3 regions of the Rouxiella sp. S1S-2 genome follow, and region 2 is predicted to be linked to each of the others. Evidence: predicted binding sites of a transcription regulator. Region 2 holds the regulator's gene; each other region holds the start of a gene.

Region 1 (10,972 bases), 450 kb from region 2:
AAATTATCCGCACCTTCCATCTGGTAAGCGCTCAAACCATGCTGGCTCAGCGTACGCGTATCGGCACCTGAGCGGACCCACTGCTCAATAGCTTTATAGGTACTGGTGTTACGGTTATAAAGAGAAGAGGATGCAGACTGCACCTCCAACACCTGATCCGCATAATCTCTGGCATTTACTGGCTTGCCGGTGGCGTTAGGCTCATTAACATACTCGAGCGCATTATCGAGTCGCCCATCCTTATACTGCTGTCCCCTGTCGGTGGGCCGTGATGAACAGCCGGCTAAAATGGCGATCACCAGTCCACTCAGCAAATACTTTGTCCAACGTCCTTTCATTAATGCACTCTCTTGCTCTGGGGAAGGGGAATATTTAAACGAGAACGATAACAAAGGGGGGAAGGGAAGGGAATTGTGCCAAACAAAAAAAAGCCTTAACGCAAAATGGCAGAAATTAGCAGCACAATGCGCAAAAATGGAGCAATAAACTGCTTTATCTCAATTAAATACAAAAAGGGGTTGCAACATTTAGCGTGGGGAGTATAGTTCGCCTCCATCGGACGCGGGGTGGAGCAGCCTGGTAGCTCGTCGGGCTCATAACCCGAAGGTCGTCGGTTCAAATCCGGCCCCCGCAACCAATTCGATGTTGTTTGATAAGAATTGGAAATGCGTTCGATAAGTACGTGATTTAATAGCGTATATAGTGTAGAGTAAGTCAGCAGTAAACGGACGCGGGGTGGAGCAGCCTGGTAGCTCGTCGGGCTCATAACCCGAAGGTCGTCGGTTCAAATCCGGCCCCCGCAACCAACTGACTGAAAGCATTAAAGTAGTGAGAAGTAACAGACTGTAGTAGACGGACGCGGGGTGGAGCAGCCTGGTAGCTCGTCGGGCTCATAACCCGAAGGTCGTCGGTTCAAATCCGGCCTCCGCAACCAATCTACTGAATTTTATATAAAGTCTGTTAAAAACAAGCACCCATCAGGGTGTTTTTTTTTGCCTGCAATTTAGAGAAACGGATACGCCACCGAGCGTTGAATCCCCTGCTTAGCGCCTTGCCAACATACCGCCTTCAGCAAAATAGGCTTTAATTCCTGCCAAAATCGATTCCGCCACCTGCTGTTGAAAATGACTGGTCTTCAATTTGCGCTCTTCATTGACGTTGCTGATAAAAGCCGTCTCTACCAGAATCGACGGAATATCGGGGGCTTTTAATACCGCAAATCCTGCCTGATCGACTTTATGCTTGTGCAGATGATTGACCTTTCCGATGCGCGTGAGCACCTCTTTACCAAATTTCAGGCTGTCGGTGACCGTCGCCGTTTGCAGCAAATCAAATAAAGTATGGTCAAGATAACGGTCGCCGCTTTTACTCACCCCGCCAATGCTGTCTGACTCATTCTGAGTCTGCGCCAGGAAACGCGCGGCCGCGCTGGTTGCGCCTTTGGTTGAGAGCGCAAATACTGAGGAGCCGTGCGCTGCGCGGTTGGTAAAGGCATCGGCGTGAATCGAAATAAACAGATCGGCACGCAGTTTGCGCGCCTTGGCGACGCGAACCTTTAACGGAATAAAAATATCTTCGTTGCGGGTCATATAAACCGTCATGTTGGGCTGCTGCTTAATGAGCTTTTGCAAACGCCGGGCAATCTGCAGCACCACGTCTTTCTCACGCGTTTTATATTTCCCAATCGCCCCCGGGTCTTCGCCGCCGTGACCCGGGTCGAGCATAATCACCAGCGGGCGCTCGTGCCCTGCTTTGCCGTCTTTCTTTTTCTCGGGCGGGAGCGTTCTCGCCACGTCTCCGCGGTTGTAATCCTCTAACAGTGCCAACAGCGGATCGTCCTGTTCACCGCCGCTGTTCTTCTCAGGATAAAGATCGACGACCAGACGATGGCGGAACTCTGCAACGGGCGGAAGAGTAAACAGGTGTGGTGCTGCGGTTTGCTTGAGCTCCACAACCAGCCGTACCGTGGATTTATCGAACTGCCCGACCCGTAACCGCTGAATATAAGGGTCACTCGCGTTAATCTTTTCACCCAACCCTTTAAGCACCGAGTTGAGCTGAACGTCTTCAATATCGACCACCACGCGATGCGGATCTTGTAACATAAACTGCTTATACTTGAGCGGCTGGCTCGACTCCAGCGTAATACGGGTATAAGTAGATGATGGCCAAACGCGTACCGCAACGACGTGCGAACTGGCTGCAGCACCCACGCGTGTTACGCTCAACAACCATGATGCTGCAACGCCCTGCAGGAGAAGACGTCGGCGAGAATTATGTTGTTCGTCAGGCATGTAGTCTCAAAGATATCAAAAGATGAGTAAAAGTAACAAAACGCAATAGGACGAACTTTAACGAATCGCCCCTCCCCTGTCATCCTTTGTATTGTCAGGATTTTTCAGTTTTTTGATTGTTAGAAATAATTGAATTTCAAAAACAGAGATTTCTTACTTGCCACAGGGTCATAAAAGAATAAAAATACAAAAATTACGAATAAAAATGCAAAAGAGGTTTTGCCGTGAAGGAACGAAGCACTGAACTGGTCCAGGGTTTTCGCCACTCAGTTCCCTACATTAATGCTCACCGGGGTAAGACTTTCGTTATCATGCTCAGTGGTGAGGCCATCGAACATGAGAATTTCACAAACATAGTCAATGACATCGGGCTGTTGCACAGTCTGGGCATCAGGCTGGTTGTGGTTTATGGCGCACGTCCGCAAATCGACACTAACCTGTCTGAGCATAACTATGAGCCGATTTATCATAAAAACACCCGCGTCACCGACGCCAGAGCTCTGGAGTTAGTGAAGCAGGCTGCGGGCCTTTTGCAGCTTGATATCACCGCGCGGCTCTCAATGAGTCTCAATAATACGCCGCTGCAGGGCGCGCACATTAACGTGGTGAGCGGCAACTTTATTATCGCGCAGCCATTGGGCGTAGACGACGGCATCGACTATTGCCACAGCGGACGCATTCGTCGCATCGATGAAGAGGCAATTCATCGCCAACTCGACAGCAACGCGATTGTCTTGCTGGGTCCGGTTGCAGTATCAGTCACTGGCGAAAGTTTTAATCTGGTTTCTGAAGAAGTTGCCACCCAACTGGCTATAAAGCTCAAGGCAGAAAAAATGATCGGCTTTAGCGCCGAACAGGGCGTTATTGACAGCGAAGACAACATTATCTCGGAACTTTTCCCGAATGAAGCGCAGGATTTCATTGAGAAAATTGAAGAGCGGAAAGACTACCAGTCTGAGACCGTGCGCTTCCTGCGCGGTGCAGTTAAAGCCTGCCGCAGCGGCGTGCGCCGCAGCCACCTGATAAGCTATCAGGAAGACGGTGCGCTTATTCAGGAACTGTTCTCGCGCGACGGTATTGGCACGCAGGTGGTGATGGAGAGTGCTGAACAGGTGCGTCGTGCCACGATAAACGACATCGGCGGAATTCTGGAACTCATCCGTCCGCTGGAGCAGCAGGGTATTCTGGTACGTCGCTCCCGCGAACAGCTGGAAATGGAAATCGATAAATTCACTATTATCGAACGCGATAACCTCACCATTGCCTGCGCGGCGCTCTACCCGTTTCTCGATGAAAAGATTGGGGAAATGGCCTGCGTGGCTGTGCATCCCGACTATCGCAGCTCGTCGCGCGGTGAAATGCTGCTTAAACGCGTAGCCAGCCATGCCAAGCAGATGGGCCTGACCCGACTCTTCGTGCTGACCACGCGCAGTATCCACTGGTTCCAGGAACGCGGCTTCAAGCCCGCCGACGTCGACGTTCTACCGATTCAAAAACAAGAGATGTACAACTACCAGCGACGTTCAAAAATCCTGATAGCAGATCTTTAATGGCCAAACGGTCAAATAAGAGACAAAAAAGGCGGAATGACTATCATCCCGCCTTTTTTATCATTTGCCGCTACCGTTAGCGAGAGGTCAGCCGCTCAACCAGGCCGCTACGCCTTTGCGTAGGCGTACTAATCGCCTTGGCTAATACCTTTTCACTGGCATAAAGCGACAGTTTTCGCTTGGCGCGGGTAATGGCCGTATAAACCAGCTCTCGCGTTAATACCGGTAAGAAATGGTTAGGCAGCACCAACAGCGTGTGCTCAAACTCCGACCCCTGCGACTTGTGAACCGTCATGGCATAGGCGGTATCATGCACCGGCAGACGGCTCGGCTGTACAGACTTTATTTGGCCATCGGGCAGCTGAAAATAAACCCTCAGCTCACCTAACTCATTGCGTAGGGCGATGCCGATATCCCCGTTAAACAACCCAAGGGCACTGTCATTGCGACTGATCATGACCGGCCTTCCTGCATACCAACGCCCGCCCAGTGCAGTTGGGCGACGAATTAGCCCCTGACGCTGCAGCAGTTGCTCGATGCGCTCATTTAATCCAGCAAGGCCAAACGGCCCTTCACGCAAGGCACAAAGCACCTGAAATTCGCTAAAAGTCTTCAGTATATCGGCAGGTGGCGCGGCATTAACCACCGCCTGCAAGTAGGGGCGATAACCCGCCACACAGGCATTGAGCAATGATTGAAAATCATCCGTTTCATTGAGCGGGAAACTGGCCACGTCGGGCAAATTTTGCGACAGCACCCGGCGGGCTGCGTGGCTGTCGCCGGAATTAACCGCGGCGGCTAGCAGACCAATGCCCGACTCGGCATCAAAGCGGTAGCTCTTACGCAGCAAGCAAAGCGTATCGCGCACGCTGGCAGGATGTTCACGTTCAGTGCCTTGAAGCGGGCAGCCGGTTAAACGCGCCAACTGTGCGGCGCGCGCTTGGCTGTAACCCTGCTCGGCGAAACGGCAAATATCGCCCAGCACCGCGCCAGCCTCTACCGAAGCCAACTGATCGCGGTCACCAAGAAAAATAACGCGTGCCTGAGCAGGCAACGCCGCGATCAGTCGGGCCATCATCGGCAGGTCGACCATTGAGGCTTCATCGACCACCAGCACATCAATATGTAGCGGATTTCCCCGATGATAACGCATTCGTTGGCTATTAGGCTGTGCGCCGAGCAGGCGGTGGAGCGTTGAAGCTTCATCGGGGAACTGCGCTCGCTGAGCTTCAGTAAGCTCAAGCCTTTGGCTGGCCTGCCCCAGTGACTCCGTCAATCTTGCTGCTGCCTTACCGGTTGGGGCTGCCAGTTGGATACGTAAGCGGCTCTCGGGATTAAGTTGCACCAACGCGGCCAAAAGTTTGGCCACCGTTGTCGTTTTACCGGTACCCGGCCCGCCAGAAATAATGGCAATACGACGGGTCGCGGCCACGGCGGCAGCGACTTTCTGCCAGTCAATGTCGTCCATACTGGCGGGGCCAAACAGCTGGTCAAGCACTTGACGCAGCCGCACTTCATCCACGAAAATTTCGCTATTTTTCTCAATAAAATCAATCTGTGGCGAGGTGTTTTCATCAATGAAAAACGCGGCAACCTGGCCTTCATCCTGCCACATTCTTTGCAGATACAGACGCTGCTGTTGCAGCACCAGCGGCGTAGCGTGAGTTCCGTCGCTCACCGCCGTATGCTGTTGCAACAGTTCAAGCCAGGCGGACTCATCGGGCTCGTCGGCCGCTAACCACATCGCATTCGCTAATGCCGGAAAACGACCTTCAAAAAGCCGATCAGGCTGCAGTTCATCAAGGCGTAAACACACGTGACCACGCCCTGCTTCAGCACTGAGGCTGGCAGCGGCAAGCATCATCGCCGGATTCTCGCCCGCCACCATGCGCGCAAACTGCACGTCCAGCGCCCGCAGCGCACCCAGCGCCATTGCCTGTTCATACAGTGAAATCATTACGCCACCTCCTGCGGCAAAGGCAGGCCTTTAAACAGCGCGTCCATCGACTTAATAAATTCCTCGCTGGGGCGGTGACGGAAAATGCCGTTGTTAGGATGCTCGGCATCTACGCCGCGCAAAAACAGATAAATGACACCGCCAAAATGCTGTTGGTAGTTATAGTTTGCTAACCGGTGCTGCAAATAGCGATGCAGGGCCAGCGTGTAAAGTTGATATTGAAGGTCGTACCGGTGGTGAGCCATCGCATTTTCCATGGCTGACTGCGTATAGGCACTGCTGTCTTCTCCCAGCCAGTTGGACTTGTAGTCGAGCAGGTAATAACGCCCTTGCCAACAGTAAACCAGGTCGATAAAACCCTTTAGCATGCCACGCACTTGCTGAAAGTTTAACGGCGGACACTGCGCAGAAAGGCTGTCGTGCGCACGCGCCAGGGCGTCAAGTTGCTCGGATTTAAGCAGCCCATCAATCGGCAAATAAAATTGCAGTTCGGACTGGTGTTGTGAAGGATCCAATGCGCTAAGCGACATCTCATGGTCGTCAAGTGGCGTGCTCAATACCGCATTGACCCACTCTTCCAACACGGGCAGCCATGCGGCGTCATAGCCTTGAGCCTCCAGCATCTCTTGCAACCAAGATGTCTCTACCGGCTGACTAAAGTCGATTTCCTCAAACAAACTGTGCAAGAAAGTCCCGGGCCCTGCACCACGAGGGAAACTGTGTGGCGTCATTTGCGGCTCGCGGTCCTGCGGCTGTTCGCCGGCGGCGTCAACATCCAGCTTCGGTAAAAGATCCTGAGCCAGCGCCGACCCGTGCTGCTGTAAACCCGAATAGCTGGTCACTCGCCAAAAATCAGCAATAGTGCGGCTTACCTGCGCTGCGACAAGCTGTGAAGACTCAACAACCGGCGGGATCCACACCGTTTGCTCATTACCACCGGCAGGTGAAACAGCAATATTTTCATCAGCCAGAGTCTGTAAACACTCGGCAAGATAGCCTGCATCACCCGCCTGTCCGTTTTGAATCAAATAACCCATCGCACCGAGATGTATATCAGTATCACCCTGTTTTTTGCGATTACCCTGCATCAATGGCGCAATGCCGAGACTACAGTGATAAACCGATCGGGTGAGTGCCACATACAGCAGACGTAAATCCTCCGCCAGTCGCTCTTCTTCTGCCAACTGTAGGCTCTGTTCATCCTCACTCAAATCAAGCAGTGCCGCGAAGCTGGTACGGTCATGGTAAAGACCTTTCTGCTGCTGACGGAAATTACTGATAAAGGGCAGCCAGACCAACGGATACTCCAGCCCTTTTGACTTGTGGATAGTGACAACTTTAACAAGGTGTTTATCACTCTCAAGCCGCAGCTGCTGGCTTTGTGACTGTGTGTCTGGTTGCGCTATTTGCTGAGCCAGCCAGCGCACGACGGCGTGTTCACTGTCGAGTTGCGCCGCCGCCTCCTGCAACAGTTCGCCCAAATGCAGCAGATCGGTGAGTCGACGTTCCCCTCCGGGATTAGCCAGCAAGTCTTCGGCAATATGGCGGCTTAAAATAAGACCTTTGAGCATCGGCAGTACGCCCCGCTGCAACCAGCGTTGGCGATAGCCGTCAAACTCGTCCACCAGCTTGTCCCATGCGAGCTCGTCTTGACTTAACGCATCCAGAGTCAACGCATCCAGCCCCATCAGGCCGGTTGCCATAGCGCTGCGCAATGTTCTCTCATGCTCCGGCGTCAATACGGCCTGCAGCAGCCAAAGTACATCCATGGCCTCAGGTGTATCAAAAACGCTGTCGCGATTTGAGAGATAAACCGAAGGAATATTGAGCACCGCAAGCGCATCACGAATAAGAGCGGCTTCGCGGCGACTGCGAATAAGGATAGTAATATCAGATGCCTGCACGGGACGACGTTTGTCTCCAGACACCAGCCACGCCTGCTGCCGCTGACCGGCGGTGAGCCAGTCACGAATCTGCGCAGCACAGTGCTGGGCCATAAACTGCTGATAATCGTTTACGCCAACGCCTTCACCAGGCTGTAGCCAACACTGCAGCCCGGGCTGTTTTTCTCCTTCCAGCTCAAAGCATAGGGCGGAATTTTTAGGCGCAGGCTGCACCGAAATAAAGGGGATTTCCGAGAACAAAAACGGTGACGGCAGCCGCGAGAATAGCTGATTGACACTCTTTACCATAGAAACCGACGAACGCCAGTTGGTGTCCATGGTGTAATGAGCACTCACTTCGGAACGTGCACGCATATAGGTAAAGATGTCAGCCCCGCGGAACGCATAAATCGCCTGCTTGGGGTCACCGATTAGCAGTAACCCACACTCAGGCTGGTTACCGTAGAGGCAGTGGAAGATACGATATTGCTGCGGATCGGTATCCTGAAATTCATCAATCATTGCCAGAGGATAACGCTGACGTATTGCCTGAGCCAATAGCTCACCCGAAGGCTGACGCAGTGCGTTATCAAGGCGACTTAGCAGGTCATCAAATCCCATCTCGGCGCGCTGGCGCTTCTCTTCGGCAATTGACCGACGTATTTCATCTAACGCGCGGGCAATCACCAGGTCACGGATGCTCAGTGGTTCTTCGTAAAGAAGGTCTATAGCATTAAAAACGGTGTGTTCTGGCGGCTGCCCTTTCTTTGTTTTCTCAAACAGTGTCGATTGCCTAAAACGCTCAAGTTCTTTCGGCAACGTGTAGCTTTCGGTCGGTTGAGAGGCCCAATCACCGACAGAGGCCAGCCAGTTAGGCAGATAACGACTGCTGTAGCTTCGCTTGTCGACGCCGGATTGGGTGATTTCACGCTCAAAGTCAGCGGCGCCCGTGCGCCACTGCTGTTTAATATCATCAATTCTGTCAACGATCCGCTGATGACGACTTTCAAGCGTTTCATTGCTATCAGGGGGAAAGCGCAACTGTGGTGCTTCGCCGTGAAGATAAGAGGAAAGGTCGGCAAGCAGCGCTTCCGGCCCACTCCACTCCTGCGACACCGCGCGTGCAATATTCAAAGGCAGTGGATAACAGTAGCGCCGCCAAAAATCCGCACAGGCCTGACGGCGCAGCGGCAGTTCATCCTGAATCAACGTTTGTTCAAAAAGAATGCCGGATTCGAACGCATTGTGCATCAGCATGCGCTGGCAGAAACCGTGAATGGTGTAAATCGCCGCCTCGTCCATCTGTCGCTCGGCAGCCAACAGGGTTGAGGCCGCCTCAGACAAATCGGCGATTTCAGTCATCAACATGGTCAGCACCGCGTTATGACTTTCACCACGAATGCAGGCCAGCCGCAGCTCGTGGATATTGCTGCGTATACGCCCGCGCAGCTCTTCGGTTGCCGCCTCGGTAAACGTCACGACCAGAATTTCTTCTACAGTCAGTCTGCGGGAAAAAGCCGCTTCCTTACCCAACCCCAGCAGCAGCCGCAGGTAGAGCAAAGCCAGCGTAAACGTTTTTCCGGTACCCGCAGAAGCCTCAATCAGTCTCTCGCCAGACAGCGGCAAAGTGAGAGGATCGAGCCTGTGCGGGATAATTTCTTTCATTATTTATTAACCTGATGTGGAAAGGTTTTTTGTAAACTTGAGGTTGTTGGATAGGTTTTCCAACCCGCAGGGGCGGCGTACTCTGGCGTTTTACTGTCATTGCCAGAAACCTGCGAAAGCATGGCAAAGCCGGTTTGGCTGATAACCGCCTGATGATAGAAGTCTGCCAGCTCTTTTTGCGTCAGCCCCTCAATCACGGCAATCACTTTTTCACGCGTGTTAAATTTGTCGTTACCACGGCTAAAGTCTTCACCAAATCGCCCGACCTCCTCGCCCATGGTTTGCGGACGCTGCTGCATTTCGTTCAGCAACCCTTGCTTGTACTGAGCAAACTCGTTGTCCTTCATGGCTCGCAGCCGCTGTTCAGCCTGAGGGTAAAATGCCAGATAGCGCTGGTAGAGATATTTGGGCTGCTTGCTGTTACTTTGCAGCAAGAATCCAATTCCCCACTGCTTGCCCACCGGCATCGGGAAAGCAAACACCGCATAGCCGAGCTGTTCCTGAGTGCGCAGTTGGCTGTAGAACCAAGGCTGAATAATTTGCCCCAGCAGAGCGCAATAGCCCATGCTTCGGACTTCATCATAGCCGACCGGCACATAGACTGCCGCCAGCGCGGAGTCAGTCGAGGTGCCCACTCGCTGCATATTTACCTTTTGACGATGGTTAACGATGATGCTGCTGCCACGCCACCACTGAGTACCCTGCGGTTTTATTTTGCTCTTAATATTATCGACCATTTTTTCAACCTGAGGCGCCGTCATATTGCCCATTACCAGGACTTCCAACGCTCCTTTATCAAGCAAGCTTTTGCGATAATCGATAACCTCCTGCAGCGTGATGCCCTTGACCATCTTTTCGCGGACTTCACGTTCGCTGTAAGGCAGTCGGGAGATCAACTGTACCGGCTGCAGCGCCAGCTCGAAGGCTTTACCCTTATCTGCGGCTGCCAGGCGCTCCAGATACCAAGATTTGGCCTGTTCCAGTTGCTCGGACGTGGGCACTATCTTTGGATACTGTTCAACCAGTTCGCTCAGCAAATCGGGAAGATGGTCCGTAAAGCCGTTGGCATTAAACTCCAGACCGTGATCCGGAGAGGTCGAGAAACTGATGCCGCCAATCGATGCCTGATAGCTTAGTTGGTCAAATGCGACCCCCGTCAGATAGTCGTTAAGGCCGTAGAGTACCTGCTTTCTGGCCGTATCTAAGGACTGTTCGCTGCGAAACGCCAGCGTCACGTCGGCTTTCGGTTCTGAAGAGAAATAGCGGCTCGGCATGTAGAGCACACGCAGCCCTTTTTGATTCACAATCAATGTCGGGCGGGTTTGCTCAGCGTTCTTGTTCACCACCTCAAGATTTTCAGGAATATACGGATTCAACAACGGTAAAGATAAGCTGACCTGTTTTTCCAACTGTTGCCATTGGGTAAAATCATTGGCCGAAACTTTATCAACCTCATAAGGTGCATCAACAAAATAGGCCATTTTGTTGTGCGGTTCATTGGGGCTAATAATCCAGAAACGCGCATGCTCGGGGGTCAATGAGTCAAGACGATTATCAATGGCCTGAGGGTCAAATCGGTCAGTAATATAGGGCGAGTCCAGCACGTGATCGACCGGCACACGT
Region 2 (10,972 bases):
CAGCAATCTCTTTTGCACGACGCTCGGCTTCTTCCTGCCCGATAACGTCAATCTTATTGAAGACTAACCAACGTGGTTTGGATGCCAGATTCTCATTGTACTGCTTCAGCTCGTTGATGATGATTTTGGCATTTTCAACCGGATCTGATTCATCGATTGGCGCAATATCAACAAGGTGCAGCAATACGCGGCAGCGCTCAAGATGTTTGAGGAAGCGGATACCCAGACCCGCGCCGTCGGAAGCGCCTTCAATCAGACCTGGAATATCGGCCACCACAAAGCTTTGCTCGCTGTCCATACGCACCACGCCCAGGCTTGGAACCAGGGTGGTAAATGGATAATCGGCAACTTTTGGTTTTGCGGCAGAAACAGCACGAATGAAGGTAGATTTGCCTGCGTTTGGCAGACCCAACATCCCTACGTCGGCAAGCAGCATCAGTTCCAGGGAAAGGTCGCGCAGTTCACCTTTGGTACCCATGGTTTTCTGGCGCGGAGAACGGTTAACGGACGATTTAAATCGGGTGTTACCCAATCCGTGCCATCCACCTTTAGCGACCAGCTGTACCTGGCCATGACGTGTCATGTCGCCCAGGACCTCACCCGTTCCCTGATCCAGTACGCGAGTACCGACGGGGATTTTAATGGTGATATCTTTGCCGCGTTTGCCGGTACAGTCTCTGCTCTGTCCGTTCTCGCCGCGCTCGGCACGGAAAGATTTTACAAAGCGGTAATCGATCAGGGTGTTCAGGTTTTCGTCAGCGATCAGAAATACGTCGCCGCCGTCTCCGCCGTCACCGCCGTCAGGACCGCCGTGTGGAATATATTTTTCGCGGCGGAAGCTAACGCAACCATTACCGCCATCGCCCGCTACGACCAGGATCGTCGCTTCATCTACAAACTTCATTTGAACTGTCTCCGTAAATCATTCACCCGGATGCTTGAATTAGCCATCAGGTCTTGTTCTGTTCCTGGTTGCATTCACAGGTCGATTGCAGACAACATTGCCACTGCAATGCCCATCAAAGCAGTAAATCAACCGGTTAAGGTCAACCTCCGCAGGACAGAAGACAGGCTACTTGCCAGCGTAAAAAAATGTCTCAGGCTTCGCCAAAGGAAGCAGTGCGATAGCACATAAAGTGTACAGCAAAATGAGAATCTGCGTTGAAGTCAGTTTTCCTGACGTCCATTTTCTTGCCGGTGTTGGCCAACAGAATGTAAAAAGCCCCGCAACTAATTGCGGGGCTTACATCAATCTATCTAGACGAGAACGGTAAATTAAGCAGCTTCGATGCTGATGAATTTACGGTTGTCCTTGCCTTTAACTTCGAACTTGACTTTACCGTCAGTCAAAGCAAACAGAGTGTGGTCACGACCGCAACCCACGTTGATACCAGCGTGGAATTTGGTGCCGCGCTGGCGAACGATGATGCTGCCTGCCAGAACTGATTCGCCGCCAAAGCGTTTTACGCCCAGACGTTTAGCTTCTGAATCGCGACCGTTGCGGGTGGAGCCGCCAGCCTTCTTGTGTGCCATAGTTCCGCTCTCCTAATCTTAAGCGCTAATGCCGGTGATTTTAACATCAGTGAACCACTGACGGTGGCCCTGCTGCTTACGGTAGTGCTTACGACGACGAAACTTAACGATCTTAATTTTCTCGCCACGACCGTGAGCAACAACTTCTGCTTTGATCACACCGCCAGCAATTAAAGGCAAGCCGATGTTGATTTCTTCACCGTTAGCGATCATCAGAACTTGGTCAAACTCAATTGTTTCACCAGTTGCGATGTCCAGCTTTTCCAAGCGAACAGTTTGACCTTCGCTTACTCGGTGTTGTTTACCACCACTTTGGAAAACCGCGTACATATAAAACTCCGCTTTCCGCGCACTCAACTTTGTATAGTCCAGAGGGCGCTATAAATATTCACAATAGGGCGCGAATTCTACGCAAAAAATCAGCATAAGACAAGAGCACAATCACTAGAAAAGAAGAAAAAAAGCGCAGTTCACTGGAACTCGTTTATCTCACTCATTTTTCAAGTACAATCTCTGCTACAGTTTGCATCATGTGCCAATGTGAGCCCGTTCTCATTGCGGTGAAGAGAAATACAGCCGAAAAATCACAATGAACCTAGAACAGATTACCGACCTCACCGAACAGGATATGGCTGCAGTTAATGCGGCAATTCTCGAACAGTTGAACTCAGATGTTACGCTCATCAATCAACTAGGCTATTACATCATTAGCGGTGGTGGTAAACGAATTCGCCCGATGATTGCCGTTCTTGCTGCACGCGCGCTTAACTACGGCGGCGACAAGCATGTGACCGTTGCCGCGCTGATAGAGTTTATTCACACTGCAACGCTGTTGCATGATGATGTCGTGGACGAGTCTAATATGCGTCGTGGCAAAGCAACCGCCAATGCTGCATTTGGAAACGCAGCCAGCGTGCTGGTTGGCGATTTCATCTACACCCGCGCTTTCCAGATGATGACTGACCTGGAATCGCTCCCTGTGCTGGCGTTAATGGCCAAAGCAGTGAACGTGATTGCCGAAGGTGAAGTGCTGCAATTGATGAACTGCAACGATCCGGACATTACTGAAGATAGCTATATGCAGGTTATCTACAGCAAAACGGCGCGTCTTTTTGAAGCTGCTGCACAGGCATCCGCCATGCTTGCCGGGGGCAGTGATGCGCAGATAACCGCACTGCAGGACTACGGCCGCTATCTGGGCACTGCCTTCCAGCTGATTGACGATTTGCTCGATTACGACGCCGATGGCGACACGTTAGGCAAAAATACTGGCGATGACCTCAATGAGGGCAAACCTACGCTGCCGCTGCTGCATGCCATGAAGCACGGTGATGCACAGCAATCCACCATGATCCGCGAGGCTATCGAGCAGGGCAACGGCAGACACTTGCTGGAACCCGTGCTTGCGGCTATGCATCAATGGGGTTCGCTAGATTATACGCGCCAACGCGCTGAAGAAGAGGCTGACAAGGCGATTTCCGCACTGCAAGTGTTGCCTGAATCACCCTACCGGCAGGCCCTGGAAGGCCTCGCTCACTTAGCCGTGAAGCGCGATTTCTAAATCGGCCGTACCATCAGGCTGCCCTTTTTTTGGGCGGCCTGACTTAATGAGATTTTTCATCACTGAATGAGATACGTTTGATCATCGCCGTCATACCTTCACGGACAATAAAAGATACGATCTGTTCGCGCTCGGCTTCACTAAGTTGCTTATAACTCTCAATCCATATGAGTAAAGGGTCGTGATAGGAAGCGCACAAATATTCTGCTGATTTTTCCTGAATAATTAACGCTGGTTTCGTCATATTCGGCAGACTGTCGATATGATATTCAACGGCCCTGCCCTGCACACCCATGCGGCGTCTTTTTTCCCATCCCTGTCTTCTTGCCATTCCATGAATTCCCTGTGTTGAAGTCGGGAGTCCATTAATTCCAACGAGATCTTTCGCTGCAAACCATTCCTTTTTCATGGCATTCCTTTTATTAGTCTTAACTCATAGAAATAACAGCAAAAATTTATACATGCTTATGCTGTACGCTCTACAATTAACACATAAGATGACACATTTACATCAACAGCCAATTAAAAAAGGGTGATAAAGCGTTCAATTAAAATCTTAATAAATACTTTTATTGGAAACATTCAGCCTATTTATCATTTCGGTCATACCTTCACGCACAATAAAGGTAATAATCATATTTCGCTCTTCTTCACGTAGCTGTTTATAACTTTCGATCCAAATGGCCAAAGGATCCTGAAAGGTTGAGTACAGATATTCTGCAGACTGCTCATTCAGTGCCAACTTTGAGGCTGCTTTTACCGGCAAACTTTCAACATGATATTCCACACCTCTTCCCTGAACACCAAAGCGCCGACGTCTCAGCCAGTTTTGTCGGCGAGCCATATTATGAACTCCCTGTGTTGTCGAAGGGAGGCCGGTAAAACTAATCAGTTCTTTAGCAGAAAACCACTCTTGATTCATAAAGTCACTCTCTAATTAATACAGGAGAATAATAATTGAAAATAACACCCTGCATATTTGGTTGATTATTTTTGTTCTTGCGAAGCCAATGAAGAAAAGCCTTTACATTGAATGCTAACTTATACCACTACACAGTACCACTGTGCATCTATAAATTAAAACACCATTACTTAAGCTTTTGTGATGAAATATTTTTATGGATAAAATGTAAATCGAGCAACTTATTTACCACCACAAGATAATTAATTTTTAATATTAAAGTATTTATTAAATTAAAACATAACATATTCAATAACATGCATTGTTAAAAAATTATTTATGCGGCTTAATTTATTAGAAAGGAAAACGGAAGTTAAACAATTTAATTGTGCTCGTACGCTCTTAATAAAATCCATTAATTCAAATATCACTTTCTAATAATCTCGACTTGACCACATAAACCCTTAAATAACAGCCAGTTATTGAATATCAAAACATGAACTAGTAGTTTGTATAATTCGTTCATTTAATGATGAAAAATAATTGTTCTTTTTGAGAAAGGCGTTTGAACAAAGTACGAAAATTTGCTCTTATATGTTTCCTAATAGAATATTGAAAACACCCTATTATTTAGGAAGTAAATTTGCCGGCTCATTATAAAAGGGAGCGACTATGTTTTTACGGAAAGAAGATTGGCACCACGCTGATATCATCGCATCATTGCATAAACAGCGAACGACTCTGGCAGCCTTATCGCGATCTGCAGGATTAAGTTCTTCAACTTTGGCTAATGCACTTTCACGCCCGTGGCCAAAGGGTGAATGGATAATTGCAAATGCGTTACAATTGCACCCGTCGGAAATTTGGCCGAGTCGATATTTCTGTCCGAAAACTGACGAATTGCTTGAAAGAAAAATGCGAATTAAAGCGCATCAGCCCAGGGCAACAACTAGCGCAAAAAGTACACCGCCGAAAGAGTTTCCGGCGGATAATGAGGAACAGGGGTAAAATTATTGTTATGGATTAGTTGTTAATGAACTGCTCACCTAGTTCTATATCCTTACGCAGAACGTCCAACATCGAGTCCAGCGCCTGTTGTTCAAATGCGCTTAACTTGCCGAACTCTTTGAGTTCGGCGACCCCATTTTTACCCAGTAATATCGGCTGAGCAAAGAAACGGGTGTATTCGCCACTTCCCTCTACGTAAGCGCACTCAACAATACCGGTTTTACCCTGCATTGCGTGCACCAGTGAAAGGCCTAACCGCGCCGCAGCCTGCCCCATAGAAAGCGTTGCCGAACCGCCGCCTGCCTTGGCTTCAACAACTTCAGTACCTGCATTTTGAATATGTTTCGTGAGCTCAGCCACTTCACTGTCGGAGAACGTAATACCCGGTACCTGAGAAAGCAGAGGCAAAATAGTTACCCCTGAATGGCCGCCAATAACCGGTACTTCTATATCTTGAGGCTGTTTTCCTTTTAACTCGGCAACAAACGTATTGGCACGCAGCGTGTCCAGCGTGGTTACACCAAACAGTTTATTCTTGTCATAGACGCCGGCTTTTTTCATGACCTCGGCCGCTATGGCCACCGTAGTATTGACCGGATTGGTAATAATTCCGATGCAGGCCTGGGGACAGGTAACCGCAATCTGCTGCACTAAATTACGCACAATGCCGGCATTAACATTAAAGAGATCCGAACGATCCATGCCAGGTTTACGGGCAACACCGGCAGAAATCAGAACAACGTCTGCCCCTACTAACGCGGGGGTTGCATCTTCCCCGCAGAATCCTTTGATTTTAACAGCGGTTGGTATATGGCTGAGATCTACCGCCACACCCGGAGTGACGGGGGCGATGTCATACAGAGAGAGTTCAGAGCCAGCTGGCAATTGGGTCTTAAGTAGAAGAGCGAGGGCCTGTCCGATACCACCTGCGGCGCCAAGGACTGCAACTTTCATCCTATACTCCTTTTTAAATGACGTTAAAAATACCGCGCATTCATTCACTTAATAACCTTAGTAAACAGCCGTATTAAAAACAAACGGCTTATAGAGAGATTGCGAGCTGGCGCAGAATTTAAAATAGGGCGCTATCGATGTGCTTTGATTATTTTGTTTTTCTTATCATTGAGATAAAACGAAGGGATACCACCAAGCCGAAGAAAAGTAACCATCTAATTTTAGTAAATTAAATGAAAAGAGGATTTATTATCAACTAATGGTTATTTTATTAAAATAATTTTAATATTAGCGCCTGTGCTAATTCATTCATTCGGCATATTCATTTAAGTTAATAATTATGAAATAAACCTGAACCTATAAAAGTTAACTCTTTCTTGCTTAATTTCCTTTTGCAGGATTGCATAAAAATGCAAATATATGCATAATCAACGCACTATCATCGTGATTCTATGGGTGCAAAATGCGTAATCCTGCTAAACAGGAAGATTTAATCAAAGCTTTCAAGGCTCTCTTGAAGGAAGAGAAGTTCAGCTCTCAGGGTGAAATCGTTGTCGCACTGCAAGATGATGGCTTCGAAAACATCAATCAGTCCAAAGTTTCGCGCATGCTGACCAAATTTGGTGCGGTAAGAACGCGCAACGCCAAGATGGAGATGGTGTATTGTTTGCCGGCAGAAATTGGGGTTCCCACTACCACCAGTCCGCTTAAAAACTTGGTACTGGATATCGACTACAATGATGCCGTGGTTGTCATTCGCACCAGTCCGGGTGCTGCGCAGCTTATCGCCCGCCTGCTAGACTCATTGGGTAAGTCAGAAGGCATTCTTGGCACCATCGCAGGTGACGACACCATTTTTATTACCCCGGCACGCAAGTTTACTGTCAAACAACTTTACGATGCAATTTTAAGCCTGTTTGAACAAGAGCTGTAATAGTTCAGGGTCGCCGCGCATCGCGCCGGCTGACCCAATATTCTTCCCTCGTCCCACAGTACCCTCGTGTTATTCGTCACTTCCCAGCTTAAGCAGCATAATCATCTGATAGATATCGCACATATAGCTAAATCAACTTAACAAATTGATTTAAATAATGTTTAGGCGCAGTCGCTCGATAAATAATCATCTATTATGCTTTTTGGTTATAAAAAAGGCAATAAGTGGGCTTTTAACACCCCTAAAAACTATTAGCAAACTATTAATATTTTACGTTATTAGATGTACACTTGTTTTCGTGATGTGAATCACATTGAGTTAAGGCATCACAACCTTGTTATAAGACGAGATTTGAATATCCATTCAAATGCCGCCGATAAAACGGATTTATCGCTGCAAAAATTCTGCATTATGTGCACAAACCTCCGTTCGCAAGACTCACGCGACCCCGTTTGGCATAACGCCCTTTTTTACAGTTCTGATAAGTCCATCAATTAAACCGTGTGACCGTCTTCACCTGCAATTTTTACCGTCAAGACAGGTCGTGCAAAGGTAAATGAGGAAATTATCATGAAAATCACTACAGCTATTGCCGCATTGGCTCTCTTTTCTGCCGTATCGTTCGGCGCTTCTGCTGCTCAACTCGTGACAAATCAGCAGGCTGAAAACCTGCAGTCTGTCGGCACAATCAGCGTAAGTGGTATCGATGGCGTGCCTAGCGATATTCGCCAGCAGCTTTCTCAGAAAGCAGACAGCCAAGGGGCATCGTCTTATCGTGTCATCGAAGCACGTAATGACGGTAACTACCACGCGACTGCCGAAATTTATAAGTAACAACGAAATATTGGCGAGAACGGCTTTACCCTAATAATTTGAATATAAACAATTAATACGCCGTTCTCTGGCGCTACCGAACCCTCGTCGTCCTGTCCGACGACACCCTTTTGCCCTCGCTTGCGAGGGCTTTTTTTAGGGTTTAACGCTTACTTCCGGTTAGCCGCAGACTCAGCTTTTTTTTCAAGCGCCGCCAGTAATTTACTGTGGATCCCGCCAAAACCACCGTTGCTCATCACCAGAATATGGTCGCCCGGCTGAGCCGTCTTGACAATCATGTCCGTCAGCCCGTCAACGTCGGCATGCCAGTGCGCCGGTTGAATACAGCGTTCGGCAACTTCAGCCACCTGCCACGGGATATTTTGCGGCTGCAGCAGGAATACCTCATCAGCACGTCCCAAAGAAGGGGCCAGTTCGTTTTTGCTCATGCCCATTTTCATGGTATTTGAACGAGGCTCAAGCACGGCAATGATCCGCGCAGTGCCGCCCACTTTGCTACGAAGAGCAGCCAGTGTCGCCAGAATAGCCGTAGGGTGATGGGCAAAATCGTCATACACGCTCACGCCGTTGGCAATACCACGAAGCTCCAGACGACGACGCGCATTGATGAACCCGTCCAGCGCCCTGCAAGCATCGGCAGGATTAACCCCCACGTGGCGCGCGGCGGCAACGGCCATCAGGGCGTTGTGCATATTATGTTCACCCACCAGCGACCACGAAACCTCGCCGGCAACTTCGCCGTTAAGCATGACCTGAAACTTGCTGGCGTCCGGCGTGGTTTTCTTGGCATTCCAGGTGCAGCCGTCACCGGCAAATTCCTGTTCGCTCCAGCATCCCATCGCCATAACCTGTTTAAGCGGCGTGTCGTGCTCGGGCAGAATGATTTTACCCTGTCCCGGAACCAGCCTGACCAGATGATGGAACTGTTTCTGAATCGCCTTTAAGTCATCGAAAATATCGGCATGATCAAATTCGAGATTATTAAGGACAAGCGTACGCGGGCTGTAATGAACAAATTTGGAACGTTTGTCGAAGAACGCACAGTCATATTCATCAGCTTCGATGACCATGAATGGGCTATTGCCCAAGCGCGCAGACACATCAAAATTGCCCGGTACGCCGCCAATCACATAGCCTGGCTCGTAACCGCACTCTTCGAGGATCCACGTCACCATGCCCGCAGTGGTGGTTTTGCCATGTGTACCGGCGACGGCAATCACCCAGCGGCCTGGAAGTACGTGGTCGTGAAGCCACTGTGGACCCGAAACATAAGGGATACCCTGCTCGAGTACCGCTTCAACGCATGGATTGCCTCGCGTCATCGCATTGCCGATGACAACCAGGTCTGGCTGCGGGTCTAACTGAGTGGGTGAGTAGCCCTGAATCAACTCAATTCCCTGACTTTCCAACAACGTACTCATCGGTGGATAGACGTTGTCGTCCGATCCGGTTACCTGATGTCCCTGTGCGCGGGCCAGCATTGCCAGTCCGCCCATAAACGTGCCGCAAATCCCAAGAATATGAATGCGCATAAATTTTCCATTATTGCTCTTAAGTCAGTGGCTATTCTAACGCTCAGAATCCTCCAGAAGAAATGGATTTGCCTATGATCCGTCCATATATTTGGGCTAAACTGCTTACGCTTCTGTAAAAGATTTATTAAAAATCGGTTACTCATCCTAGGATTCAGGGAACGTATCATGAAAACGTTAGGCGAATTTATTGTTGAAAAGCAGCAAGATTTTCCACATGCCACAGGCGAGCTTACTGCGCTACTCTCGGCAATAAAACTTGGTGCCAAGATTATTCATAGAGATATCAACAAGGCAGGTCTGGTAGATATACTCGGCACCAGCGGCGTTGAGAACATTCAGGGCGAAGTTCAGATGAAACTCGACCTGTATGCTAACGAAAAGCTCAAGGCTGCAATGAAAGCGCGCGGCGAAATTGCCGGCATCGCGTCTGAAGAAGAAGACGAAATTGTTGTCTTTGAAGGTGAACGCGCAAATAATGCGAAATACGTGATCCTGATGGACCCGTTGGACGGCTCGTCCAACATCGACGTTAACGTTTCAGTCGGCACTATTTTCTCTATTTACCGCCGTACATCACCACTGGGCCAACCGGTTACCGAAGCCGACTTCCTGCAGCCGGGCAGCCAGCAGGTTGCAGCGGGCTACGTGGTTTATGGGTCATCCACCATGCTGGTTTACACCACCGGTGCTGGCGTTCACGCATTTACCTATGACCCGTCTTTAGGCGTATTCTGCCTCTCCCACGAGAAAGTCATGTTCCCGCCAAAAGGCTACATGTACTCCATCAACGAAGGGAACTACATTAAATTCCCTAAAGGCGTTAAAAAGTACATCAAATACTGCCAGGAGCAGGACGAAGCGTCCGGCCGCCCTTACACCTCACGCTACATTGGCTCTTTGGCTGCAGATTTCCATCGCAACCTGTTGAAAGGCGGCATTTACATTTATCCAAGTACCGCAAGCCATCCTCAGGGCAAACTGCGTCTGCTTTACGAATGTAACCCAATGGCCTTCCTTGCCGAACAGGCTGGTGGTAAAGCCAGCGACGGTAAAAACCGTATTCTGGACATCGTGCCTACCAAGCTACATGAACGCGCGCCGTTCTTCGTCGGCAACAGAGACATGGTTGAAGATGCTGAACGCCTTATCAAACAGTACCCTGACGAATAAAAATCCAAGCTGGGCTGTTTGCTAAATTACTTTTAAGTACCCAAACTCCGGGGTGGCATGATGCCGCCCCGATTCTTTTTTAGGAAAAAACGGACCATGAAAAGGCGGGAATTCCTGTCGGAGTTGGCTATAATGTCCGGCACTCCATTTCTGGTTCAATAAAGGAAACCAACAATGAGCTTACTCAATGTACCGGCTGGCAAAGACATGCCAGAAGATATCTATGTTGTTATCGAAATTCCGGCCAACGCCGATCCAATCAAATATGAAGTAGATAAAGATACCGGTGCACTTTTTGTTGACCGTTTCATGTCAACGGCGATGTTCTATCCGTGCAACTACGGTTACATCAACCACACTCTGTCTCTTGATGGTGACCCGGTTGACGTTCTGGTTCCGACCCCATACCCGCTGCAACCAGGTTCAGTTATTCGCTGCCGTCCAGTTGGCGTATTGAAAATGACTGACGAATCGGGTGAAGATGCGAAAGTTGTTGCGGTTCCACACACCAAGCTGAGCAAAGAATACGATCACATCAAAGA
Region 3 (10,972 bases), 4.2 Mb from region 2:
AGAATTCGGTCGCCAGACGCGCTGCCCCTTCCTGCGGATGACGCATTACAATCGCATCGACATACGTGCTGATAACCGAGGTAGTGTCTGCCAGCGTCTCGCCTTTCTTGCCTGCAGAGGTATTGCTGCCGTCGGCAAAACCCACGACAGAGGCACCAAGGCGATGGACAGCGCTCTCGAACGACAGGCGGGTACGGGTGGACGCTTCGAAAAAGCAACTGGCTATCACCTTATGTTTTAACAGCTCAGGCTGTGGATTGGCTTTTAAACTGGCGGCCGTGTCTAACACCAGCTCCAGCTCTTCACGGCTGAGATCGTTAATTGAAATAATGTGTTTTTGGTACAGCGGATTAGCCATTGTCGCTCTCCTTTACGATGACAGACAAAAAAAAACCCCTCAATGAGGGGCTTTCAGCGATCGATTTTTTATTTGCAAAACTACCGGCATTTGCAAAATCATTGGGAGAGACAACGGCTGAACGCCGCCTACAGGCACAGGGTTCGATGAAGCATCGAAGCGCAGTGTGGTGTCGTTTTTCATGTCAGTCTCCCGGCAAATTGTGGCGCATTATACGCGCACGAATCCTGCCTGCAAGAGGGTAGCTTCACCTTTTTGCTTTACGGGGACGGCCAGTAAGCAATCGGTTGGCTTCAGACCTTTTTAGCGAGATAAAAATCTTTTTCCGCCAGCGGCGCAGTCTGCCCAGTCGCTCTGGCGCTTTAAGCTTATGCTCTATCCACACCACCTGCCACGGCTGAAGGCGCATCTGGCCGGTAAACGGTTCGCCGGCAATCAAGTCTTTACCTTCAACAGCCAGTTTAAAAGTCTGCGATTGGCCGCTGATGTTGAAAATACAGCTGATACGGTTCTCCGATTTGGGGTCATAACGCTCCAGGGCAAACAGTTTGTCACCCAGTTCAAACACCCGCTGACCGGCCTGAGGAGAAAACGCCGGGCGTGTACGCCTAATAGCGATCAGTTTTTTGATGCCGTTAAACACGACAGACCGCAGTGATCCCCGCTGCGTCAGTTCTTTTTCAACCTCATCGAGCTGGAGTTTCTTGCGGTTTATCCGTCGACTCAGGCCGGACTGATGCATGCCTTCAAGGTCGTTTTCACTGCCGAGCAGGCTGTGAATATAAATCGCCGGAACGCCCATAAACGATAGCAACAAAGCCTGCGCGGCCAGAAACTTGCTCGCCTTAAGCTCAATGCTGTCGTCCACTTCGGTGATAGCACTGAGATAATTAATATTCAGCTCATACGGCGAATGGGTGCCGTCGCCGTTGTCTTTATAGGAGACTCGCCCCTCTTTGCGCTGCGTCTCCTGTGCCAAATATTTTCGTTCGTTGTCATCAAGGAACGTCTCGGTGGGGCGTAAACCAATGCCGTCGTGGCTGGAGAGGAAGTTAAAATAGGTGGTCTTGGGATAGTGCGCTTCGGCGTTCAGGCCCTGCGCCCACTGGGTCAACGTGCGGGTATCCTGACGCAGGAAGGCGTGCAGCGTGAGCGGCGGCAGGGCGAACTGATAAACCATGTGCGCTTCATCGCCTTCACCAAAGTAGCTAATATTCTCGTGGTGCGGCACGTTGGTTTCGGTAATGATGCGCGTGCCGGGGATCACCTCGTCGAGAATAGTGCGCCACAGCTTGATGATGTTATGCGCCTGCGGCCGATGTATGCAGGTGGTGCCCATTTCCTTCCAAATGTAGCCAATGGCATCAAGGCGAATCGACTGCCCGCCGCTTGCCGCATATTGCAATATGACATCGATGCTTTCGAGCAGCACCTGTGGATTTTTAAAATTGATGTCGATTTGATCTTCGCTAAACGTGGTCCACAAATACAGTTCGGTGCCGTCGGCTTTGATAAACGGCGTCAGCAGCGGAGAGGCGCGAGGACGCACGACGCGGCTGTAGTCCAGCTCCGGATTGGCCTCGATGAAATAGTCGCGGTAGTAAGGCTCGTCGTTGATGTAGCCTTTCAGCCAGTCGCTTGAGCGGGATATATGATTGATAACACAGTCAAACATCAGGTTAAAGTTGGCGGCAAGGTGGTGAATGTCGCTCCAGCCGCCGAGATGGTCGTCGATGCGCCGGTAGTCAATGACGCTGAATCCGTCGTCGGAGCTGTAAGGGTACATCGGTAAAATATGAATATCGCTGATGCTGTCGCTTAAGTGCTGGTGGGCGAAGTGATTAAGCGTGGCGAGCGGCGGCTTGTCCGGTTGCGAAATTGTGTCGCCATAGGTGATGAGATAAATATTGGTGCCGTCGACCCACTGCTGTGAACGATGCGCACCGTAGTTCCATTTCTCGCCGAGGTGCAGGATTTTTTTTATCAGATCGCCAATGTGTTCTTTGGGATAGACCCTGCTCAGCAAGCTTTCCAGGCGAAGCACGAACTCAGGATTCACTGCACCCATAACCGTTTCCTTTATTATTCACATGATAAAAGATTAACTTTATAAAAGGTTAGTTGATAAACCGGGGGGCGAGGGGTAAAGGAAAGTAAAAGTGCACTCATGACGGGGGCAGCGGCAACCCGTCGGCCGGTGCCAACGGGCTGGAAAGAGGATTTGATCAAATTGTGCCTAAGGTGGCAACCATTACGGCTTTAATGGTGTGCATGCGGTTTTCAGCCTGATCGAATACCACGCTGAGCGTCGACTCAAACACTTCGTCAGACACTTCCATGCCGCCTTTCAAATCGTACTCTTCTGCCATCTGGCGGCCAAGGGTGGTTTGGTCATCGTGGAAAGCAGGCAGGCAGTGCAGGAATTTAACCGCAGGATTGCCGGTTTTCGCCACCATCGCCATATTCACCTGGTAAGGCCGCAGCAGATTGATGCGTTCTTTCCACACTTCTTTGGGTTCGCCCATTGAGACCCAAACGTCAGTGTAGAGGAAGTCCGCGCCCTTGACGCCAGCATCGATATCTTCAGTAAGGGTTATAGACCCGCCGTTTTGCTGAGCCAATTGCTGGCAGCTTGCGACCAGTTCGGCATCGGGCCAGCAGGCTGAGGGTGCAACCAGACGCAGGTCCAGGCCGCACAGTGCCGCCGCTTCAAGCAGCGAGTTGCCCATGTTGTTGCGCGCATCGCCCAAATACGCCAGCGACATTTGCCCCAGCGTTTTGCCCGGTAGATGCTCTTGCATGGTCAGCAGATCGGCTAAAAGTTGGGTAGGGTGGAATTCATTAGTCAGTCCGTTCCAGACCGGCACGCCCGCATGTTCGGCCAGCGTTTCGACAATTTCCTGGCCAAAACCGCGATATTGGATACCGTCGTACATTCTGCCCAACACGCGCGCGGTGTCTTTCATCGACTCTTTATGGCCAATCTGGCTGCCGCTCGGGCCGAGGTAGGTGACCTGTGCGCCCTGATCATAAGCGGCAACTTCGAAAGAGCATCGGGTGCGGGTAGAGTCTTTTTCGAAGATGAGCGCTATGTTCTTCCCTTTGAGGTAAGGCTTCTCGCTGCCGTTTTTCTTGGCAGTTTTTAACTCGGCGGAGAGCGTTAACAAGGTGTCAATTTCTGACGGGGTAAAATCCAGCAGCCTAAGAAAATGGCGTTTACTTAACAGACTCATGTGTCTATCTCCGAAACTTATCTAATGAATTAAAATTCAATTTATATGTATGAATATGCAATTACAACCCCCAAATAAAAACTTTGTCGTTTATAGTGGAGGCAAGCCGTCTGCTGTGTGAAAATAGCGTCTAAACGTCATATTGATTGAGGACAGAGGCATGGCAAACCGTGAATTGCTAGACGAACAACGTAATGAGACCCGCTTGATCATTGAAGAGCTGTTGGAAGACGGCAGCGATCCTGACGCGCTTTACACTATCGAGCATCATTTCTCCTGTGAGAAATTCGACGTTCTGGAGCGAGCAGCGGTAGAGGCCTTCAAGCTGGGCTATGAAGTGACAGACGCAGAAGAGCTGGAAATTGAAGACGGCTCGGTGGTGATGTGCTGTGATGTGATAAGCGAAGTGGCGCTTAATGCAGAACTCATCGACACGCAGGTTGAGCAGCTGGTAGCACTGGCAGAAGCCAACGGCGTGAACTACGACGGTTGGGGCACTTACTTTGAAGACCCGAACGGCGAAGACGGCGACGATGAAGATGATGAAGACGACGAAGAAGAAGACGAACACGCTGCGCCTAAAAACATTGTTGATAAAGACGACGACGGCAAACGCCACTAAGTCTTTAAATTAATCTGCTGCGCGTCGGCGATAAGGCGTTGGAAGCAGGTTCACCTTAGCTCGCGAGATTAAAGACCGAGTTTAGGGCATGAAGTAGAAATAAAAAAGCCGGCTTAGCCGGCTTTTTTATTGCATAAGCATGGTGTTAAAGCGGTTTCAGCATGGTGACTTCGCAGTCAACGTGACCGGTGCTGCCGAGCGCGCCGTCAATGTGTTCAAAGCCGAGATGCTCATACAGCGCTATGGCCTGGGTCAGGCTGGCGGTGGTTTCGAGATAACAGCGGGTAAAACCTTGATCTTTCGCGTAGGCCATGGCCTGCAGCGCCAGTCGCTTGGCCAGGCCTTTCCCGCGCAGGCTGGACATAAAATACATCTTCTGCAGTTCGCAGATATCGTCGGCTTCACCGATTAACGGGGCAACGCCGCCGCCGCCCGCTATCTTGCCGTTGAGTTCTACAACCCAGTAGGCACTGCGTGGCTGACTGTAAATTTCGCAAAGAATATCCAGATTGGGGTCGGCTACCGTATAGCCTTTGTCGGCGGTTAGGCCAAACTCGGCGGATACTTGACGAATAACCTGGGCGATCGCGGCATTGTCATCACAGGTGATGCGTCGCACCACGACATCTTGTTGTGTTGAGTCGATCACAGCTGTCGTCATATCAATAACTCAAAATTTTCATGGAGTGAATTTTCATAGAATGTCGGCGTCGTTTTTTTAATCATTTGCATTTAATACCGCGTGGCGCTGATTTTTGCAATTCTAAAAAAAACGGTGGAGCTTTCACTCCACCGTTGTTAGACATTACCGACTCAGCGTTGCTTACAGCGCGGCGATGGTAACCTGTTGTTCCTGAATCTTAATCTTGGCTTCGGCACAGGCCTGCAGTCTTTCGCGCTCTTTAGCGACTACAGCTTCTGGCGCACGCGCCACAAAGCCTTCGTTTGAGAGCTTGGCTTCAATGCGTTCGACTTCTGCATCCAGCTTGGCTATCTCTTTAGTCAAACGCTCAAGCTCGGCCTCTTTATCTACCAAACCGGCCATCGGGATCAGCAGCTCTGCACCTTCAACTAGCTTAGTCACAGAAACCGGTCCTTTATCGCCCGCCGCCAGCACGGTGATTGATTCCAAACGCGCCAGTGATTTGATAAAGCTCAGGTTCTGCTCTACACGACGCTGTGCATCAGCGCTGGCACCGCGCAACAGCAGCTCGAGAGGTTTACCCGGCGCAATGTTCATTTCGGCACGCACGTTACGAATAGCAATGATTGCCTGCTTGATCCATTCGAGATCGACCAATGCGCTTTCATCGGCTTTGTCGGCCGAAAACTCTGGGAAAGGTTGCAGCATAATGGTGTCTGCGGTGATGCCTTTCAGCGGTTTAACGCTCTGCCAGATGGTTTCGGTAATGAACGGAATAATTGGGTGCGCCAGGCGCAGCAAGCCTTCGAGTACTTCAACCAGCGTATTACGGGTGCCGCGAAGCTGTGCTTCAGTGCCGCCGTTCATGACCGGCTTGGTCAGCTCCAGATACCAGTCGCAGAACTGGTTCCAGGTGAACTCATACAGAATGCTGGCCGCCAGGTCAAAGCGATAGCTGTCCAACGCTTCACGGTAGATTTTCACCGTGCGATTGTATTCGGCAAGGATCCAACGGTCCGCCAGAGACAGCTGGCGTTCGCCGCCGTTCAGGCCACAGTCCTGGTCTTCGGTATTCATCAGCACAAAGCGGCTGGCGTTCCAAAGTTTGTTACAGAAGTTGCGGTAGCCTTCAAGACGCTTCATGTCCCAGTTGATGTCGCGACCGGTTGAGGCCAGCGCCGCCAGGGTAAAGCGCAGGGCGTCGGTGCCGTGCGGTTCAATCCCGTTCGGGAACTGCTTCTCGGTGCGCTTGCGAATTTTTTCCGCCAGCTGCGGCTGCATCATGTTGCCGGTGCGTTTTTCCAGCAGGTCTTCCAGCGAGATACCGTCGATCATATCCAGGGGATCGATAACGTTACCTTTTGACTTGGACATTTTCTGTCCTTCGTCGTCGCGGATCAGGCCAGTCATATAAACGGTATTGAACGGAACCTGTGGTTTGCCGTTTTCGTCTTTCACGAAGTGCATGGTCATCATGATCATGCGGGCAATCCAGAAGAAGATGATGTCAAATCCGCTCACTACCACGCTTGATGGGTGGAAGGCTTTCAGATCCGGCGTCTCGTTTGGCCAGCCCAGCGTCGAGAAGGTCCACAGGCCGGAGGAGAACCAGGTGTCGAGCACGTCTTCGTCCTGGCTCAGAACCACGTCTGCGGCAAGGTTGTTCTCGCGGCGCACTTCTTCTTCGTCACGGCCGACGAAAACATTGCCCTCGGCGTCGTACCAGGCCGGGATGCGGTGACCCCACCACAACTGGCGAGAGATACACCAGTCCTGAATGTCGCGCATCCAGCTGAAATACATGTTTTCGTACTGTTTAGGTACGAACTGGATCTCGCCTTGCTCAACCGCCTCAACCGCCACTTTGGCCAACGGTGCAGTTCGCACATACCACTGGTCGGTCAGCATCGGCTCAATGACCACGCCGCCGCGATCGCCATAAGGAATAGTCAGGTCGTGAGGTTTAATCTCTTCCAACAGGCCCAGCTCGTCAAACGCGGCCACGACGGCTTTCCGCGCGGCAAAGCGCTCAAGGCCACGGATCTGCTCAGGAATTTCGTTGCTGCACGCGTCGCTTTCTTCGCCTTTGGTGTCGAACACTTCAGCGGTCTGGCGAATGTCGCCGTCGAAAGTCAGGATGTTAATCATCGGCAGGCCGTGACGTTTACCAACTTCATAGTCGTTAAAGTCATGGGCAGGGGTGATTTTTACGCAGCCGGTGCCTTTTTCCATGTCGGCGTGTTCGTCACCGAGGATAGGAATACGGCGACCTACCAGCGGCAGAAGAACTTCTTTACCGATCAAGTCTTTATAGCGCGGATCTTCCGGGTTAACCGCCACGCCGGCATCGCCGAGTTCGGTTTCCGGGCGGGTGGTGGCTACCACCAGATAGTCTTTACCGTCGGCCGTTTTAACGCCGTCAGCCAATGGATAACGCAGGTGCCAGATGGACCCTTTCGATTCGCGGTTTTCAACTTCGAGGTCAGAGATCGCGGTGCGCAGTTTCGGGTCCCAGTTTACCAGGCGTTTGCCACGGTAAATCAGGTCCTCTTTATACAGGCGAACAAACACTTCTCGAACGGCGTTAGACAGGCCTTCGTCCATGGTGAAGCGCTCGCGCTCCCAGTCGACGGAGTCGCCGAGACGGCGCATCTGGCGCGTGATGGTGCCGCCCGATTCTGATTTCCACTCCCAGATTTTGTCGATAAAGGCTTCACGACTGTAATCTTTACGCGTCTTGCCTTCTTCTGCAGCGATTTTGCGCTCTACTACCATCTGAGTGGCAATACCGGCATGGTCGGTCCCCGCCTGCCACAGGGTATTTTTACCCTGCATGCGCTGATAGCGGATCATGGCGTCCATGATGGTTTGCTGGAAAGCATGACCCATATGCAAGCTACCGGTAACGTTCGGCGGCGGGATCATGATGCAGAAGCTTTCCTTACTGGTATCACCGTTAGGCTTGAAATAGCCCTGTTCTTCCCAGTGCTCGTAAAGCGGTTGCTCGATATCTTGCGGGTTATATGTCTTATCCATTTCGCTTCGTTAGTCTGTAGTCGTTGTATTGGCCGCAGGCGGTGTCGCCGTGGTCAAATTGAAGCCGACGCTGCGATAGGCTTTGTAGCGATCGCGCGCCAGCTGCTTTAAAGAATCTTCGTAAGGAACGAAGTCTACCACTTCATGGAAAGCGGTGGCAAAATCTGCAAATTGTCCAAGCAGGCTAATCAGCAAATCTCGCGGGGCATTTCCACGTTTTCCGGGCCAGCAAAGCTCGACGGGGGCGCCAAATCTCGGGCCTTCTCCCGCCAGATTGTGTGGCACAAACTGGTCGGCATCACGTTTCCACAGCGCCTCATCCAAGCGCTCTGCCTGCGGTTGATCTTCGCAGGCGATAAGCACGCGTTGACCCGCACGGTAGCGCAGCGCGGCAATCTGGCACGCCAGCGCCTCGTGGCTGCTGAGCCCGTCTGCGGCGTCGGGTGAGTCGAGAAGAAAAAATGTAGCCTGTTTCATGGTGTCTTCCTAACGCCATCCTCCCGCGCACAAGGCGGTGAAGGATGGGTTTACAGCAGTGGGCGATTAATCGTCGCCGTTAAGACCAGCACGGTTCAACAGGAACTGGGACAGCAGAGAAACAGGGCGACCCGTTGCTCCTTTGTTTTTGCCTGAACGCCAAGCGGTACCGGCGATGTCGAGGTGCGCCCAGTTGTACTTTTCTGCAAAGTGCGACAGGAACACGCCTGCGGTAATCGCACCGCCCGGACGACCGCCGATGTTAGCCATATCGGCAAAGTTGGACTGCAGCTGTTCGTCGTACTCGTCGCCCATCGGCAGACGCCACGCGCGGTCACCGGCCTGTTCGGAGGCAGTGATAAGCTCGTGGGCCAGCGGATTGTGGTTAGACAGCAGGCCGGTGATGTGATGACCCAGCGCAATGACGCAGGCGCCGGTCAGCGTGGCGACGTCTATGACCAGCTCAGGGTCGAAACGCTCAACGTAGGTCAACGCGTCGCACAGCACCAGACGGCCTTCAGCGTCGGTATTCAGCACTTCAACGGTTTTGCCTGACATGGTCGTTAAAATGTCGCCCGGACGGAATGCGCGACTGCCCGGCATGTTTTCACAACCGGCCAACACGCCCACCACGTTTAACGGCAATTTCAGCTCGGCCACAACGCGCATCACGCCGTAGACTGTGGCTGCACCGCACATGTCATACTTCATTTCGTCCATGTCGGCCGCTGGCTTAATGGAGATACCGCCGGAATCGAAGGTCAGCCCTTTACCCACCAGCACGATCGGCTTAGCGTCGGCATTAGGATTACCTTTATATTCCATCACCGACATCAACGATTCGTTTTGCGAACCCTGACCTACGGCGAGGTAGGCGTTCATGCCCAGCTCTTTCATCTGCTGCTCGCCGATGACGCGGGTGGTGATGTTGGAGCTGAATGCGTCGGCCAGCTGGCGCGCCTGTGAGGCGAGGTAAGCCGCGTTACAGATGTTAGGCGGCATGTTGCCCAAATCTTTGGCTGCTTTAACGCCGTAAGAGATTGCCAGACCGTGCGCAATGGCGCGGTCACCGCTGTTAAGCTCACGGCGAGTCGGCACGTTAAAGACCATTTTACGCAGCGGACGGCGCGGCTCAACGCGGTTGGTTTTAAGCTGGTCAAAGGTGTAGAGCGACTCTTTTGAGGTCTCTACCGCCTGACGAACTTTCCAGTAGGTATTACGTCCTTTAACGTGAAGCTCGGTGAGGAAGCAAACGGCTTCCATAGAACCGGTTTCATTCAGGGCGTTGATCGTTTTCTGAATAACCTGCTTATACTGGCGCTCGTCGAGTTCACGTTCTTTACCGCAGCCTACCAGCAAGATACGCTCGGACAGAATGTTTGGAACATGGTGCAGGAACAGGGTCTGTCCCACTTTTCCTTCCAGTTCACCGCGGCGGAGCAGGGCGCTGATGTACCCGTTGCTGATCTTGTCGAGCTGTTCAGCCATAGGTGACAGGCGGCGAGGTTCGAAAACGCCGACTACAATACAGGCACTGCGCTGTTTTTCCGGGCTACCGCTTTTTACACTGAACTCCATGCACTCTCCTGAATCTTAAAGACAAAGGCGGGGGGTACGGATAGAATAGCGCTTCCGTTACACTCTCCCGTCATTGATATAATGACCTGTGTTAACCTATACGGCGTAGAAATTTTATTTTGGCGGCTATAAGCATCTTCCTATAGGTCACCTAATTTTACGGTGTTGTAATACTATTTTAGCTGTGAAGGTTGCCATATGATGAGAAAAAATGACGGATTAGCGATGAAATTATCGATTTTCCTGCAAAAAGACAAGTTTTCACAGGCGTATTCAGCGTGATCATCATTAGATATCTGGTTAGGGAAACCTTCAAGAGCCAAATTGCGATCCTGTTTATTCTGCTGCTCATCTTCTTTTGTCAGAAGCTGGTCAGGATACTGGGTGCGGCAGTTGATGGCGATATCCCGACAAATTTAGTCATTCAGCTTCTTGGGTTAGGCATACCCGAGATGGCTCAACTCATCCTGCCGCTAAGTCTGTTCCTGGGTCTGTTGATGACTTTGGGCAAGCTCTATACTGACAGTGAAATCACTGTTATGCACGCCTGCGGACTCGGTAAAAGGTCATTAATCGTTGCTGCCATGCTTCTGGCGCTGTTTACCTCCGTTTTTGCCGGTATTAACGCATTTTGGGCGGGTCCGTGGTCATCGAAACATCAAGACGAAGTGATGGCCGAAGCGAAAGCCAACCCCAGCATGGCGGCGATGGTAGCGGGCCAGTTTACGCCTTCACAGGACGGCAATTCGGTGCTGTTTGTGGGCAACGTGCGCGGTAAAGAGTTCCACAATGTGTTTTTGGCGCAGCTGCGGCCAAACGGCAATCAGCGTCCTTCTGTTGTGGTGGCGGCTAAAGGCCACATGGACCAGCGCCCGGACGGCTCTCAGCAGGTCACGCTTGATACCGGCACGCGCTACGAAGGCACTGCGCTGTTGCGTGATTTCCGCATTACTGACTTCACGGACTATCTGGCGGTTATCGGCCATCGAACGGTTGAACTAGACAGCAGCGACGCCGAGCAAATG

What was found. Region 2 encodes ArgR, which controls arginine synthesis, uptake and breakdown. Its sites were predicted from a motif close to ANTGAATAAAAATACANT; they were not measured.
Positions count from the first base shown of each region.
Region 1: a site for ArgR is predicted at 2,468-2,485, ahead of argA (amino-acid N-acetyltransferase). Genes of this name have one in related genera too.
Region 3: a site for ArgR is predicted at 3,615-3,632, ahead of argF (ornithine carbamoyltransferase). Genes of this name have one in related genera too.

Region 1 is NZ_WFKL01000001.1:1,194,619-1,205,590, reverse strand. Features, by position in the region: gene mltA (murein transglycosylase A) at 1-338, opposite strand, end outside; tRNA gene GA565_RS05540 (tRNA-Met) at 561-637, shown strand; tRNA gene GA565_RS05535 (tRNA-Met) at 730-806, shown strand; tRNA gene GA565_RS05530 (tRNA-Met) at 858-934, shown strand; gene amiC (N-acetylmuramoyl-L-alanine amidase AmiC) at 1,044-2,294, opposite strand; gene argA (amino-acid N-acetyltransferase) at 2,519-3,844, shown strand; gene recD (exodeoxyribonuclease V subunit alpha) at 3,921-5,801, opposite strand; gene recB (exodeoxyribonuclease V subunit beta) at 5,801-9,349, opposite strand; gene ptrA (pitrilysin) at 9,349-10,972, opposite strand, start outside.
Region 2 is NZ_WFKL01000001.1:745,660-756,631, reverse strand. Features, by position in the region: gene cgtA (Obg family GTPase CgtA) at 1-904, opposite strand, end outside; partial or broken gene GA565_RS24925 (EamA family transporter) at 1,053-1,165, opposite strand; gene rpmA (50S ribosomal protein L27) at 1,276-1,533, opposite strand; gene rplU (50S ribosomal protein L21) at 1,552-1,863, opposite strand; gene ispB (octaprenyl diphosphate synthase) at 2,123-3,094, shown strand; gene GA565_RS03540 (DNA-binding protein) at 3,138-3,503, opposite strand; gene GA565_RS03535 (DNA-binding protein) at 3,651-4,016, opposite strand; gene GA565_RS03530 (helix-turn-helix transcriptional regulator) at 4,668-5,003, shown strand; gene mdh (malate dehydrogenase) at 5,019-5,957, opposite strand; gene argR (transcriptional regulator ArgR) at 6,421-6,891, shown strand; gene yhcN (peroxide/acid stress response protein YhcN) at 7,462-7,725, shown strand; gene mpl (UDP-N-acetylmuramate:L-alanyl-gamma-D-glutamyl-meso-diaminopimelate ligase) at 7,875-9,257, opposite strand; gene fbp (class 1 fructose-bisphosphatase) at 9,426-10,430, shown strand; gene ppa (inorganic diphosphatase) at 10,605-10,972, shown strand, end outside.
Region 3 is NZ_WFKL01000001.1:4,903,401-4,914,372, reverse strand. Features, by position in the region: gene pyrB (aspartate carbamoyltransferase) at 1-358, opposite strand, end outside; gene GA565_RS24695 (hypothetical protein) at 398-541, opposite strand; gene GA565_RS22460 (alpha-amylase family glycosyl hydrolase) at 606-2,426, opposite strand; gene argF (ornithine carbamoyltransferase) at 2,584-3,591, opposite strand; gene rraB (ribonuclease E inhibitor RraB) at 3,752-4,213, shown strand; gene GA565_RS22445 (GNAT family N-acetyltransferase) at 4,359-4,874, opposite strand; gene GA565_RS22440 (valine--tRNA ligase) at 5,037-7,892, opposite strand; gene GA565_RS22435 (DNA polymerase III subunit chi) at 7,902-8,369, opposite strand; gene pepA (leucyl aminopeptidase) at 8,436-9,947, opposite strand; gene lptF (LPS export ABC transporter permease LptF) at 10,226-10,972, shown strand, end outside.